3 regions of the Paenibacillus vulneris genome follow, and region 2 is predicted to be linked to each of the others. Evidence: riboswitches for the same ligand, from Rfam matches in the RefSeq annotation. Region 2 holds a riboswitch; each other region holds the start of a gene.
What was found. A riboswitch is a leader RNA that binds a small molecule or an ion and turns the genes downstream of it on or off. The one in region 2 is predicted to bind thiamine pyrophosphate.
Positions count from the first base shown of each region.

Region 1: it holds a riboswitch for thiamine pyrophosphate, as region 2 does, so the genes downstream of both, ABEA66_RS18690 (ECF transporter S component) here and thiS (sulfur carrier protein ThiS) in region 2, are expected to answer to the same signal.
Region 3: it holds a riboswitch for thiamine pyrophosphate, as region 2 does, so the genes downstream of both, ABEA66_RS13765 (acetylornithine deacetylase) here and thiS (sulfur carrier protein ThiS) in region 2, are expected to answer to the same signal.

Region 1 covers NZ_BAABJG010000021.1:61,020-66,319, reverse strand. The annotation lists gene ABEA66_RS18700 (MFS transporter) at 1-474, opposite strand, end outside; gene asd (archaetidylserine decarboxylase) at 506-1,294, opposite strand; TPP riboswitch at 1,541-1,645, shown strand; gene ABEA66_RS18690 (ECF transporter S component) at 1,778-2,365, shown strand; gene ABEA66_RS18685 (ABC transporter ATP-binding protein) at 2,362-3,855, shown strand; gene ABEA66_RS18680 (energy-coupling factor transporter transmembrane component T family protein) at 3,830-4,636, shown strand; gene tenA (thiaminase II) at 4,679-5,300, shown strand, end outside.
Region 2 covers NZ_BAABJG010000007.1:22,948-28,247, forward strand. The annotation lists gene perR (peroxide-responsive transcriptional repressor PerR) at 1-354, shown strand, start outside; gene ABEA66_RS09660 (glycosyl hydrolase family 18 protein) at 493-2,241, shown strand; gene ABEA66_RS09665 (DUF2614 family zinc ribbon-containing protein) at 2,316-2,663, opposite strand; gene ABEA66_RS09670 (nucleotidyltransferase-like protein) at 2,781-3,650, shown strand; TPP riboswitch at 3,701-3,837, shown strand; gene thiS (sulfur carrier protein ThiS) at 3,931-4,131, shown strand; gene ABEA66_RS09680 (thiazole synthase) at 4,189-4,962, shown strand.
Region 3 covers NZ_BAABJG010000015.1:20,914-26,213, forward strand. The annotation lists gene abc-f (ribosomal protection-like ABC-F family protein) at 1-1,004, shown strand, start outside; gene ABEA66_RS13755 (prohibitin family protein) at 1,099-1,935, shown strand; gene ABEA66_RS13760 (ATP-dependent DNA ligase) at 2,333-3,241, shown strand; TPP riboswitch at 3,303-3,403, shown strand; gene ABEA66_RS13765 (acetylornithine deacetylase) at 3,517-4,791, shown strand; gene tenA (thiaminase II) at 4,826-5,300, shown strand, end outside.

The DNA of each region.
Region 1 (5,300 bases), on a different contig from region 2:
CTGGAAGATGGACTGTGCCAGCCCGCGCCGGGAGCCTGCGGCCATGTGTGCGACGCGAGAGCCTTCCGGGTGAAAGATGGCGGAGCCCAACCCGACGAAGATGACGGATACGAGAATCATGCCGTAATTGGGTGAAAAGGCAAGGCCCAGCACCCCTAGGCATGTCAATCCCATTCCGAGCGGGAGCATGTAGGGGGAGGGCTTGCGGTCAGAATATAAGCCGATGGCCGGCTGCATAAGCGAAGAGGTCATGTTAAGCGAAAAGACGATAATCCCCGCTTGCATATAGCTTAGATGCATCGAATCCTTAAGAATCGGCAGGATGGCCGGAATAATCGACTGGATGGAATCATTGAACAAATGAACGATGCTTATGGCTAGTAAAATTCGCATGACAGTCGGCTTGAGACTGTGCTGCGGGGCCGATTGCAGTCTTGCGCCGGCGGCTTCCGTTCCGGATGATGCTGCTTGCATAATGGCTTTCTCCTCTGCTAGTACGATGATGTCAGGATGGCTGAATGGTTCCTAACGCTTCTCCCATTTTGACTTTGCTTCCGACATGCAGGTCGCTGCGGCTTAAGAACGTATCGCTCTCCATCAGCAGCACGACGGTGGAGCCGAACTCGAAGTAAGCGAGCTCATCCCCGCGCTGCAAGGTGTTGGGCAGCGGCTTCACGTACTGGATGCTGCTCACGTTCATCGCTCCGACCTTTACTACGGCCACTTCGCCGCCCTCATGCTGCATATAGGTGATCAATCTTTCGTTACGGCTCAATACTCTGCGCATTTGGCGCAAACCGAACTCGTTCACCGGATATACTTTGCCCGGGACGTGCTCTTTCTCGATAATGTTTCCGTCAATCGGGGTATGAATCCGGTGATAATCGGTCGGGCTCAAATATAGCACGAAATAAAATCCGTTCTTATAATTCACCGTACGGGGCGAAAAGTTAAGCAGCTCCTCAACGGTATAATCTTGTCCCTTGACGTTAACGATCAAACCTTCTTCTATCGGTCCCATGCCGGTAATCGCTGCATCAACCGGACTGACGAGGGTATGCTCGGCAGTATCGACCGGACGCAGCCCGGATTTCAAACGTCTCGTAAAAAAATCATTCAGAGAAGCATACTCCGACAGATGCTTCTCGGCGTCTTGAACCGGAATGCCGTATATTTTGGCAAAGCGCGGGATCAATCCGCGACTTGCTCGGGATTTCGCAAAGGATCCGGTTAACCGGGAGATCGACTTGCGGGAGGATAGCTCCGTCAGCAAGCGGAAAAAAGGTTTCATCATAACTGTTCATTCACCTATTTCTTCATAGTGTGGGTCTACCGAATATCTTGACACAGAACAGGGTCCAACGCAAGAAAAAAAGCATGGCCCTACAGGAAGGAAAGGGACATCTGCCCATACGCAAAACGGCGATGTTTCGGTGCCCAACCGGCTCCGGTATCGGCAAGTGAGGAGAGCCGTCTATTTCTGCGAACCGGATAATGCACATTTAGCCGTTGACTTTTATCCCAATCGTGCTAATATGATATTTGTCACTAGGGGAGCCGAAAGGCTGAGACTGGATCGATAGATCCTAGACCCTCTGAACCTGATCTGGATTGTACCAGCGTAGGGAAGTGGAGAACGTTAGAAGCGTGTTATCTACGTACATGCAGGCCACTTCCATGTTGTTGATGGAGGTGGCCTTTTCGCGTTGTCCTGTCAGAACAAGGTCTGGGCTGAGGCCCCGAGCATCATCATATTTAGAAAAAGGAGTGGATGGAAATGTCCAAAGGGTTAAAGCTAACCGACATCCTGGTCACCATCGTCATCGCAGTTGTGTTCGGCATCATTTATCGGTTATGGGGAGATGTGTCCAACGTCGTAAAGCTGGCGGGCTTGCAGCTGGATCAGCTTGTCTACGGGGTATGGTTTATGGCGGCTACGGTAGCGGCACTGATTATCCGCAAACCGGGTGTAGCGCTGCTGGCGGAGGTGGCCGCGGCTTCCGGGGAGCTTCTTACGGGATCGCAATACGGGATTGAATCCTTGACCTACGGGATTGCTCAAGGTTTGCTGGCTGAGCTGGTATTCGCCTTATTCCGGTACCGCAGCTTCTCGATAACGACGGTTTCCCTGGCAGGGATCGGTTCGGCTGTCGCTTCGCTTGTTTTCGACGCGTTTAAAGGCTATTTGATCGATCTGCAAACCTGGAATTTGACGCTGTATTTTGCTTTCCGCATCGTCGGCTCGATCTTCTTCACGGGGATGTGCGCGTACTGGCTGGTGAAAGCTCTGGAGGTTACCGGGGTGACACAGCTTGTCCGTCCGGCGAGCAGCGCAGATTACCAGGCCTTGGAGCGTAAAGGATGATGCAGCAGGAATGTGCATCTGTACATGGACTACGTCTCAAATTCGCCGGTAGTCCGACGCTTCTGTTCAACGATATTTCGTTCTCGGTTCAGACAGGGCAGAAGGTGCTGCTCCTCGGACCGAGCGGATGCGGCAAATCTACGCTGCTTCAAGTATTGACCGGGCTCGTTCCCAATGTGATCGAGGTCCCTGTCAAATTCGACGAGATTGCCATTCCTGCCTCATGGGGCTATGTATTTCAAGACCCGGATACCCAATTCTGCATGCCGTACGTAGATGAAGAAATGGCGTTCGTACTGGAGAATCTGGGGGTTCCGCGGGAGGAGATGAGCGGCAGAATCAGCGACGGGCTGCGTCAGGTAGGACTTGAGCTTCCCGAGCTTCACATGCCCATTCAAGCGATGTCCCAGGGGATGAAGCAGCGTCTGGCGATAGCCTCCGTGCTGGCCCTGGAGCCGGAGGTTCTGTTCTTCGACGAACCGACGGCGCTGCTGGACCCGGAGGGCACGCGGCAGGTGTGGGATACCATCAAGGCCATAGGAAGGGACAAAACGGTCGTTATCGTAGAGCATAAAATCGATGAAATCATCGGATTTGTCGACCGGGTCGTGCTGTTCTCCCCGCAAGGGGATATCTTGGCGGACGGCCCGCCTGCCGACGTATTCGGGCAGCATAAAGAAAAGCTTAAGGAGTACGGTATCTGGTACCCGGAGGTATGGGATGATTACGTCTCCGGACCGGCTTACAGGTCGCTGCGGAATGCTGCAGAGGAGAATCCTGTGCCGGCATCGGGATTGCTTAAGCTGAGCGATTTTAGCGCCTACCGCGGCAGGGAAGCGAAGCTGCGTGTTGAGAAAGCGGCGGCAAGCTCCGGCGAATGGATTGCTGTAGTGGGCGAGAACGGAGCGGGCAAGAGCACGCTGCTTCAAGCCCTGATGCAGCTCATTAAGACCTCGGGCGCTTACGAGCTGGCTGGACGCGGCGTTAAAGGCTTCAAGGATGTGGCGGATACCGCAGCTTACGTCTTTCAAAATCCGGAAATGCAATTTGTAACCCATTCCGTGCTGGACGAGGCGGCGTTCGGGTTCCGCCTCGGGCGGAGGCTGGATGCCGAAAGGCTTGCGCTGGAGCTTCTGGCCGAGTTCGGTCTGGAGGCCCAGCAGAACCAGCACCCTTATCAATTATCGCTCGGACAAAAACGCCGTCTCAGCGTGGCAACGGCAATGTATCAGGCACAGCGGGTTATTTTGCTGGATGAGCCTACGTTCGGACAGGATGCGGCGAACACCTTCGCGATTCTGGAGAAGCTTGAGGCCTGGAGACGCCAGGGAACAACCATTATTATGGTCACGCATGATCTGGAGATCGTCCGGTGGTTCGCAACCCGGGTCTGGGTCGTGGAGCGGGGAAGGCTCGAAGCGGACACGACGCCGTCGCATTATTTGCAGAAGGAAGTGAAGGATAGTGGACAACTTATTGGCTTACGATGAAACCTGGCTGCACCGAGTGAATCCGAGCTTCAAGCTGCTGCTGTCTCTGGCCTTGTTCTTTGTCCTTCTCTTCACGGACAATCTTAATGTTCTGGTCAATCTGACCCTTGCCCAGCTGATTCTGCTGCTGTGCTTTTCGGGACAGCCTCTGCACCGGCTGCTGCTGATGTTCCTGCCGTTCGGACTGCTCTTCGTGTCGTCCTCCATGTCCATGATGCTGTTCGGAAAAGGGGACACGACATGGATTCATTGGGGATTGATTCGGGTTACGGAGGAGAGCTTCTACCGCGGGCTTCATATCGGCTTGAAGACCGTCAACATGGCGCTCACAGGATTGACGTTTGCATTGACGACAAGGCCCGTCGCCTTGTTCTACTCGCTGATGCAGCAGTGCAAGCTGCCTGCGAAATTCGCTTACAGCTTTATGGCCGCTTTACGGCTGATTCCCATCATGGCTGCCGAATTCCAGACGCTCGGCATGGCGCTGAAGGTGCGCGGTGTTAAAAGGCGCGCAGGTTTAGGCGGCGTGTATGAGACGCTAAGGCTCTACGCGATCCCTCTGCTGGCGCAGAGCATCCGCCGGGCGCAGCGTATTGCAGTTGCGATGGAGGCCAAGCGCTTCTCGGCTTCGCGCCATCGTACATTTTATTATCGGATCGGATTTTCCCAGCGCGATGTCTATTTGCTTTTCTATTTGGTGCTGACGGTGTGCGCTGCTCTGTATTTGGGCCAGCATTTTCCTTATTTCCATGTAGGAGATGTAAGGTATAAAGTCGTCTGATCTTGAGATTAGGATGTAAGCAAAATTAAAGGAGGAACTGCCATGAAATTTTCACAAGAGCTGCGTCAAGCAGTGGAGGACAGCTGGAATGCAAGCTTTCATCATCCGTTCGTTCAAGGAATTGCTAACGGCACCCTGCCGCTTCAATGCTTCCGTTATTATGTGCTGAACGATGCTTACTACTTATCCCAATTCGCCCGTGTACAGTCCCTGGGCGCAGCCAAAGCGGCCGACCTTGCCACATCTAACCGGATGACCGTTCACGCTCAAGGAACTTACAATGCGGAGCTGTCACTTCACGAAACATTCTGCAAACGAATGGGCATTACGGCCGAGGAACGTGCCGCGTTTCAGCCGGCGCCGACCGCTTACGCCTATACATCGCATATGCAGCGGGTAGCCTATAACGGGCATCTGGGCGACATTATCGCCGTGATTTTGCCGTGCTACTGGCTGTATTACGAAATCGGCGAGAAGCTTCAGGGATCAACCCCGGAGGAGCCGATCTACCGCGAATGGATTGAGGCTTACGGCGGCGAATGGTTCCGGGAGCTGGTGCAGGAGCAGATCGATCGTCTGGACTCGATTGCCGCAGAGGTATCGCAGGCCGACCGCGATCGGATGAAGCAGCATTTTATGATAAGCAGTCATTATGAATATTTAT
Region 2 (5,300 bases):
TATTTATTAAATACGATGACGCATCCGACGGCTGACGAGATCTATAAGGCGCTGGCGCCCCGGTTTCCGAGCATGAGTGTTGCAACGGTATACAACAATCTCAAAGTATTTATCGAGGTCGGACTGGTTCGTGAGATGACCTACGGCGATCATTCAAGCCGGTTTGATGCGGATATGTCGGATCATTACCATGCGCTCTGTGAGGAATGCGGCAAGCTCGTCGACTTTTCCTACAAGCCGCTGGATGATTTGGAGAAAACGGCCGGGATAGAGACAGGGTTTTTGGTGAAAAGCCACCGTGTCGAAGTTTATGGGATCTGCTCGGATTGTGCCGGAGCCCGGCAACTGTCGTAAATTGGAACATTCTACTAATATAAGGTATAATGGACGTGCTTAAAGCCTGCTTGGCAATCAAGTGGCTTTCAGTGCGTCTTTTTTGTTAAACTAGTACTAGATTTGAGCGATGACTAGAGTCGCCATGGGAGTGAAGCAATGGAACCGGATTTGATGATGAATCATAGAACGACGAGAAAAAGGTCGAAAAAATGGCGCATATGGACCCTATTGTTCCCCGTATTACTCGGAGCCGCGGCCGTAGTGTACTGGGACAAATATGTTCCGACCAGCCGGCATGAGGATCCCTCCTTCGAGGGAATCGCGAAGCCGATCTTCTATAAAGGCGTTTTATATGATGAGCCGGCCTCGGGGAAGGAAGAGAGCTTGAAGCTGCCCTTTGCCTTAGCCAAGGAATTAATAGATCCGATGATGCTGTACGAGGAATCGAGTGATTCGACCATTATCACGACGCAGGACAAGGTGGTTCGCTTGAGGACAAGCCAGCTGACCGGAACGATTAACGAGAAGCCCTTCAACCTGAAGTTTCCTCTGGAAAAAGTAAACGGAGCCCTGTATCTGCCTATGGAGCCTTTGAAGCAGCTTTACGGGATAGAATTGCGGGAGTCCCAGGACACCGGTGCTGTGATCCTTGTGAAGGAAGGGGACGAACTCAACTGGGGCAAGACGGTATCGTATCCGAACAAGCCGGACAAAACGATTCCGATGCGCAAGGAGAAGTCCATTAAATCTCCGATTCTTGCTGATTTAAAGCAGGGAGAGGACGTTATGATCTGGGGCGAGGAGGAAGAATGGTACCATGTGCAGCTGAAGAACGGGTATATGGGCTACGTCAAAAAAGACCACTTGTTGTCCGATCATGTGGAAAAGGTCCCCAAGCAGGAGCAGCCTCCAAGCTTTGTAGCGCCGAAGTTGGAGGGCGGGAAGATCAATATGACCTGGGAGCAGGTAACGACACCAAAAAGCCCGGATACGTCCAAATTTCCGCCTATGCCTGGCTTGAATGTGGTTAGCCCTACCTGGTTTCATATCGATGACGGTCAGGGCAACTTGAAGAACATTGTTGATCCGGCCTATGTCAAGTGGGCGCACAGCCAAAACTATCATATTTGGGCGCTGTTCAGCAATGGATTTGATCCGAAACGCACGACAGAAGCATTGTCGACCTACGATAAAAGAATGAAGATGATCAAGCAGCTTCTAAGCTTTGCGCAATTATATTCCTTACAGGGCATTAATATCGATTTTGAAAATGTAAATACTAAGGATAAAGAAAACCTGGTCCAATTCGTCCGCGAAATGGTGCCGTTAATGCATGAACAGGGGCTTGTCGTATCGATGGATGTTACGCCGAAGTCTTCAAGCGAGATGTGGTCGGCCTTTTATGACCGGAAAGCTCTTATAGATTCTTTGGACTATATGATGATCATGGCCTATGACGAATACTGGGCCAGCAGCCCTACCGCAGGCTCTGTCTCCTCGCTTCCTTGGGTGGAGAAGAACGTCGTGAAGCTGATGAAGGAGGACCAGATTCCGGCCTCGAAGCTAGTGCTGGGCGTTCCTTTCTATACCCGGATCTGGACGGAGGAGGTCGTTGACGGCAAGAAGAAGGTAAGTTCGAGATCGGTCTATATGGATAATCCGCAAAGAACGATCAAAGAGAAAAATCTGACGCCTGTGTTCCTGCCGGAGGTCGGTCAAAACTATGTCGAGTACAAGGAAGGCGACAAGCTGAACCGTATATGGCTGGAGGATGAGGTATCCATGAAAGCGCGGATGGATATCGTTAATAAATACCAGCTTGCCGGAGTGGCCACATGGCGCAGAGGCTACGAGAACCCGGCTATATGGGAGCTTATAAAGACAGAGCTTAACAAAAAGCCATAACCGGACAAAAAAACTGGCTTCCTTTCTCACCTCATGCAGGTAAGGAAGGGAGCCAGTTTTCTTTGTTTCGGCCGTTAAAGATTGGCTTTGGCATTCGGGTCGTGCTGGGGATCCAGAGAAAGGATCGTTTTGCAGAACATGCAGCGGTCCGTTTTACCGAGAATTTTGGTAGCCTTGCCGCATTCGGGGCATTCGACAACGGTGGTGCTGGTAGACATCATACCGGCCCAGAAATACACTCCCATGCTGGCCAGCATAGAGATAGCTCCGATGACCATACATATACCGGCGATAATCTTGCCTGCTACGCCCCAGTTAAAAACAATGCCTGCTAACCCCACGATCATCAGCAGCATGCCTCCCATGGTCAGCAGCAGTCCCCATAACCGGAATTCATTAACTTTACTGGATTTTAATATCACGGGTGTCACTTCTTTCTTTAGATAAAATGTGAAATTTGTCACTGAAATGATGCAGGAAACCGCCTACTAATGTAGAAATAAGAAGTATCATGGAATGTTATGTAGGAGGCTGCGGCGATGAACGCCCTAAAGAAACAAAGGATTGCCAGGCTCCGGGAAGATGATGCAGTCATGAGTATATTGGCGGTCGATAATCCGTCAATGTTTTCTGCAATCACGGACGGATTCGATCTCCTGTTGCTAGTCATTGTAAAAGAGGGCCTGCAAACTGATCAACAGTATCATTATATAAAAGACGACTGCCGTATACAAGAAAGCTGGTTTACTCCGTCTGCAATTCATCAGCTTATGCTGCACGGAGAGCACCGCAACCTCATTTACTGGATCTTAAAGGGAGAGATTCTTCTGGATCGGAATACGTATTTAGAAGGTTTGCGGCATCGGATGCTGGAATTTCCGTCGGAAATGAGAGAGCACAAGCTGTTAATAGAATTCTCCAGATTTTTGCGCAAATATATGGAGAGTAAAGAATATATTTTGGAGGACCATCTGCTGGATGCGTACAATAACATTCTCGAAGCGCTCCATCATTGGGCGAGGATTGTTATCATCGAAGCGGGAAGCCATCCCGAAATTACCGTCTGGCGTCAGGTAAAAACGATTAATCCCGGAGTATACAAGTTGTATGAGGAGCTCACGCTAAGCAATGAAACGCTCAAGCAGCGCGTCCAGCTAGTGCTTCTTGCTTGCGAATTTTCCGTCATGTCCAAGATGGAGAGATGCTGCGGCCTCTTGCTCTCCCTATTGTCCGGCCGTGAAGAAGCCTGGAGCCTAGCCGAGCTTCAGCAGTGTGAGAAGCTGTCCGACATTCGGTTCGAGCTTCCGCTTATCCTGAACAAGCTGGTGAAGAAATCGCTGGCCAAGGAAATTATCTATACATTGGACGAAGAAGTATCCCAGCTGGAATTACGGTACACAACGAAATAAGGAAACCAAGCGACAAAAACAGCAGTTTCTGCTATACTTATACTCAATTGAATAACCACTAGGGGAGCCTTTTATCGCGAGGCTGAGATAAGAAAGCTTTTTCTTGACCCTTGGAACCTGATTATGGCATGTCTTGTGCGGCATGCTTCTGGATGATACCAGCGTAGGGAAGTGGACGAACGTAAGATGCTGTTTTCGGCATATTTACACCAAGTCAACCTCTTGTGCGCGGTTGGCTTTTTTTGTTGTCAATTTTACCTGGAAAGCGTGGTGTGATGGTGTGAGACTGATCATTAACGGGGAAGCGAGAGAAGTAGATCAGGTAACGAATGTTGCCGAGCTGCTTACTGTTTTCAAACTTGAGCAAAAAATACTGGTCATCGAGCTGAATCGGGACATTATCGAGCGCAGCGAGTATGCCAATACAGCTCTCAAGGAAGGCGACTCTCTTGAAATTGTTCACTTTGTAGGCGGGGGTTAAGGATTGATTTGCCCGTTATACTTGCTTGCACATTCATATTAATGGAGGTTTGTACAAATGAATGACGTGTTAAAAATCGGCCCCTATGAATTCAAATCCAGATTGCTGCTAGGGACAGGCAAATTCACTTCGCTGGATATTCAAAACCAAGCCGTTCAGGCTTCCGAAGCGGATGTTCTTACCTTCGCTATTCGCCGTCTGCCTATCGATAACCCGGAAGCTCCTAATTTCCTGGAGACGCTGGATTTGAAAAAGTTTACGCTTCTCCCTAACACGGCGGGCGCTTATACTGTAGAAGAAGCCGTTCGTATTGCAAAGCTGGCCAAGGCATCGGGCCTGTGCGACATGATTAAGGTGGAAGTCATCGGTGATCCGAAGACTCTGCTGCCGGACCCTATCGGAACGTTAGAAGCTACAAAAATACTGGTGGACCTTGGCTTCATCGTGCTGCCGTATACCTCGGACGATCCGATTCTGGCGCGCAAGCTGCAGGAAGCGGGAGCCGCCGCAGTTATGCCTGGAGCTTCTCCTATCGGTTCGGGACAGGGCATTGCCAATCCGAATCAGCTTCGCTTTATTATCGAAGAAGCGAAAGTTCCTGTAATCGTTGACGCGGGTATAGGCGGTCCGGCAGATGCTACATTGGCAATGGAGCTGGGTGCCGATGGCGTACTTCTGAACACGGCCGTCGCCGGCGCTCAGGATCCGGTTCTCATGGCGGAAGCATTCAAGCTGGCTGTCATTGCGGGACGTAAAGGATTTATGGCGGGGCGCATTCCTAAAAAGAGATATGCCTCTGCAAGCAGCCCGGTCGAAGGAATGATCGAATAGCTTGAGCTCGTATTCGAAACCTGAAGGGAGTACGTCTGGTTTAGACAGGCGTGCTTCTTTTTTTCTGTAAGCTATCGAAAAGAAAGCATCTGCCTTGGAAGATGATTCGCTGAATATTTTTTCAAAATAACGCTTGACTTTATATATAAGCCTATGATACATTAACTCTCGCCGCTAAAAACGGCAAACACATCCGAAACAAATCAAGCTTAATAAGAAAAATAAATTTCAAAAAAAGCTTGCATTAAGATGGGTGAATGTGATATATTAAGAAAGTCGCTGCTAAACAAAGCGACACGAAATGACAAGATGAAAATTACAAAAGTAATGAAGTTTTG
Region 3 (5,300 bases), on a different contig from region 2:
CCAAGCCGGTTCTTGAACGCAAGAAGATCGGATTGATGCTCGAATCGGGGGACCGAAGCGGCAATGACGTGCTGAAGCTGGAGCAGGTAGGTAAAGTCATTGACAGAAACGGCAAGAAGCAGCTTCTGTTCGATCAGCTTGATATGCTGATCCGGCATCAGGATTATGCAGCCATTGTCGGTGAAAACGGAAGCGGCAAGTCCACCATCCTGAAAATGATTGCGTCCGAACTTCAGCCGGATCACGGGAAGGTCACCTTAGGCAGCGGAGTCAGAATAGGCTACCTGGCTCAGCAGGATGCGTTCGGTGATGAAGACATGACGATGCTCGATGCGTATCGGCAGGTGGTTATGGTAGATGAAGGAGAGGCGCGTCAGCGGCTTGCCGGGTTTTTATTCTATGGCGCCGCCGTGTTCCGCAAGCTGAAAAGCTTGAGCGGCGGTGAACGCATGCGGCTCCGATTAGCGCAGCTCATGGCACAAGACGTGAATGTACTGCTGCTCGACGAGCCTACGAACCATTTGGACATTGATTCCCGCGAGGCGCTCGAAGACACCTTACAGAGATTTACAGGCACCGTCCTTTGCGTTTCGCATGACAGGTACTTTTTGAATAAACTGTTCGATGTTACTTATTGGCTTGAGCATGGGAGACTGACGAAATTTGTCGGCCGATATGATGATGCAAGGGCAAAACGCGAGGAGTTGAGCCAGTCTCTGAGGCCTTCCCATAGCGAACCGATGGTAAAAGAGAATGATTCAAAGAAGGCTCGGGAATCCAAAGAGCGGACACATAGTTCCAGGGAGCTGCAGGAAAGGGATAAAAAGCATGCTAAGCTGGAAACCGACATTGAATCGCTGGAGCGAAAGATTACGTTGTTGGATGAGGCGATGCTGCTTGAAACGGATTCCGGCAAGCTATTCGCTATGCATAGCGAGAAAATGATTCTGGAAGCAGAGAGGGAGCTTCTGTACCAGCAGTGGGAGCTCCTCTCCGGGGAATAAAAGGATATTCTGTTCTTAATCCCAGATTATGAAACATAATCTGGGAAAGTACGTAATGAACTGTACGACATACTCACCACTGGAGGTTGATGGTATGAATGCAGAAGTGACCAAAATTCCCAAGAGGCCTAACGTTGGCTTCGTCGTGACGTCCGTTTTTATAGCGCTGCTGATCGTCATCATCGGATTGAACAGCTTTGCATCCGTACAATACGGGCATGTGGGACTGTACAAAACGTTCGGCAAGTTAAATGATGAGATACTTGGCCCTGGAATACACTTGAAGCTTCCTTTCGTTCAGAGCGTTATTCAGGTCAACACCCAGGTTACCAAGGCAGAGACGGATACGTCCGCTTCGTCCAAGGACCTTCAGCCGGTTTCTACGCATGTTGCCGTTAACTACTCTGTCAACAAAGAGGCTGCCTTTAATTTGATGAACAATATTGGAGGCAATTTTGACTCGGTTATTATCTCGCCGGCAATCCAAGAGATCGTCAAGGAGGTAACGGCCAAATATCCTGCGGAGGATTTGATTGCCAAGCGGGATGTCGTTGCGGGAGAAATCAGCGATCATTTGACGAAACGGCTGGCCAAATATGATCTGATCGTGAACGATATTAACATCGTGAACTTTAAATTCTCGGATGCCTTCAACCAGTCGATCGAAGCCAAGCAGGTGGCGCAGCAGCAAGCATTGAAAGCGGAGAACGATTTGAAGCGTATTGAGATTGAAGCCAAGCAGAAAATTACGCAGGCCCAAGCCGAGGCGGAATCGTTGAAGCTGAAGAAGCAGGAGATCACGCCGGATTTGGTTCAGCTTAAGCAGATTGAAGTGCAGGAGAAAGCACTGGAGAAATGGGATGGCCGTCTTCCGAGTGTGACCGGAGGAGCGACTCCCTTTATCGACCTGAACTCGTTAGGCAGCAAATAAAACCGCGAGCACGCGCTCTCGACACACATGGACAAAAATGGTAAATTGGAGGAGGGGTTATCAGACTTTCCTCCATAAACAGTTGTGGCATTAATGGTAATACTGGGTTGCCATAATCCATGAATGCAATATGCTTCCTCTATGATTTGGTTCTAAACCGCATATTAGGGCTGTTGACCCTATAAGGCGGTTTTTTTTATTACTTCCTAAGGAGCTGGGGCAGCGGCGCAAATATATCTTGTGCGGAAAAGCCCCGATTGACAGGAGGAAAATGAATTCAGCAATCAGAAATAGTCGGTCCTGCCAAATCCGAATTCCTAAAAGACAGACATAACGGTAGTTAACAGGTTACAATCCGTCCCTTTTTGGTAAAAATGAGGATATGAGGTGATCCCTGTTGCAGGTTTTTACACCGTTTCAGCCAATGAACGTCAGTATTCAACATGAGCCGTTTGACGATCCTCAATACTTATTTGAGCCCAAATGGGACGGCTGGCGTATTGTGATCCATAAGCAAGGAAGCCGGATTGAGGCTTACACACGTCATGGGAATAAGGTGACGAAGAAGTTTCCCGAGCTCGAACAGGCTGTATCGGCTATTCAGGCTCATACTGCGATTTTGGATTGTGAAGGGATCGTTATGCGAGACGGGAGACCCGTGTTTGACGATTTCAGCTACCGTGGACGACTCAGCAGCTCCATGAGGATAGCGCAAGCGGTTGCGACACATCCGGTAACTTTTGTAGCTTTTGACTTGCTGTTCACGGAGCGCGAGCATAGCAATGAGCCGCTAATGGAACGAAAGGCACGACTGCATGAGCTCCTCGTTCCTAACTCCGTCATTATGCCGACCCTGTATGTAAAGGAGAGAGGGAAGGCTTTGTTCGAGCTGACTCGGGAACGGGACATGGAAGGCATCGTGGCCAAACGAACGGATTCTATCTATAAGCCGGGCACGTTGAGCCGGGATTGGGTTAAAATCAAGCATTTTAAAACCATTGACGCTGTTATCCTTGGTTTCCGGACGAAGCCCTTCGCGCTGGTGATCGGGCTGCAGTTCCGTACCGTTAAGAACAAGCCTGTCGGAGTGGTGGAATTCGGACTTACTTATGAAGATAAAGAGCGTTTTATGGAGCTGTCCAAGGACCTCTATCTGGAGTATGACAAGCAAACCCAATGGATTCAGCCCAAGCTGTGCTGCCGCATCCAATATTTGGAGCGATCGGACACTCATCAGCTTAGGACAACGATATTTAAGCAATTTTTGCCGGATAAAAAACCGGAGGACTGCTTTTGGCATTCCTGAACGTCTCGAAGAATTGAGAACCTTATCCAGTCTATGATACTATGAATAAGAAAACGAATAAGAATTTCACTAGGGGTGCTGATGCAGCTGAGAAAGGCGGGAGCCTTAACCCTTATACCTGATCTAGGTAATGCTAGCGAAGGGAAGTGGACGCCACGGTAGTGCTGTGCTGCGCGCGTAAACCACTTTGTCCTGCAAAGTGGTTTTTTTGCTGCAATCGTATTCTGCTGAACGATGGAATATTGCGGGTATCCGTATGAACAGGAGGAGAAGGATTGAGTCAGGTATTGGAAGCTTTAATCAGGCAGGTCGATCAGAGGCAGGAAGAGCTGGTTCAGCTAGCCTCACAGCTGATACGATATAAGACCCCGGCGCCTCCGGCCAGAAATACAGAGGAAGCCCAGCAGTTTATCACACAATTCCTGGAGCTTCACGGGTTTACGGTTGATCAATGGGAAGTGTATCCGGGAGACCCGAACGTCGTCGGTATCAAACTAGGACAAGCCTCCGATCAATTCAAGAGCTTGATCCTTAACGGCCACGTGGATGTGGCAGAAGTAAGTGCGGACGAGCCATGGGATACCTCTCCGTTCGAGCCGATTGTCAAGGACGGCGTCCTCATTGGCCGTGGGGCCTCGGACATGAAAGGCGGGCTGGCGGGGGCGCTCTTTGCCATCCAGCTGCTGGACGAAGCGGGCATTAAACTGCCCGGAGACTTGATGTTCCAATCGGTAATAGGTGAAGAAGTCGGAGAAGCAGGTACCCTCCAATGCTGCAAGCGCGGATATCAAGCCGATTTTGCAGTCGTTGTCGATACGAGCGATCTTCATATTCAAGGGCAAGGCGGAGTTATTACTGGTTGGATCACCGTGAAAAGCAAGAAGACGTTTCATGATGCGACCCGGAAAAATATGATTCATGCCGGAGGCGGAATCCTAGGGGCCAGCGCAATCGAGAAGATGATGAAGCTCTTGCAAGGGCTTCAGGAGCTGGAGAGACATTGGGCGGTTATGAAGAGCTATCCGGGGTTTGCACCAGGGACTAATACGATCAATCCGGCCGTTATCGAAGGGGGCAGGCATGCGGCGTTTATTGCCGACGAGTGCAGACTGTGGATCACCGTTCATTTTTATCCGAATGAAACCTATGAGAGTGTATGCCGGGACATTGAAGAGCATCTGAACCGGGTAGCGCAAGCGGATCCGTGGCTTAGGGAGAATCCGCCGCAATACGAATGGGGAGGCTCTTCCATGATAGAGGATCGGGGAGAAATCTTCCCTTCTTTGGAAGTGGATCCGAATCATCCTGCAGTCCAGCTGCTTGGTTCAGCCCATGAAACCATATTAGGCCAGTCGGCTGTGGTGGATGTCTCTCCTTCGGTAACGGATGGGGGATGGTTTGGGGATGCAGGGATTCCGGCCGCAATTTATGGCCCGGGAGATTTAAAAAACGCTCATGCGGTCAATGAACAAGTATCTATAGAGCAGCTGGTTCAATTTACGAAGGTTATGCTGAAGTTCATATACGAATGGGGACACACGGCGAAATAAAGTGACGCTGGAACCCGTTGGAGGAGGAATAGAGATGAAGTTTTCCGAGTATTTGTTAGAAAAACTGCAGCCGGTCTGGCGCAGCAATCATGACCACCCGTTTGTTCAAAAGATGGGCAAGGGAACGCTGGAGCTGGAAAAATTCCGGTTTTATATGATTCAGGATTACATTTATTTGATCGATTATGCGAAGCTGTTTGCGCTAGGTGCTGTAAAAGCGACGGATTTGACGACGATGGGCACGTTCGCCGCACTATTGCATTCTACCATGAATGAGGAGATGGCGCTGCACCGGGCTTATGCCGCCAAATTCGGAATTTCCGAGGAGGAACTGGAGCAAGCGCAGCCGTCACCTATCACACTGGCTTATACTCACTATATGCTGCATGCCGCTCAGAACGGATCCTTGGCAGAGCTGGTCTCCGCTCTCCTGCCTTGTATGTGGAGCTACTGGGAGATCGGCAAGGAGCTTGCCCGAATCCCAGGTTCCACCGAACACGAATGGTATG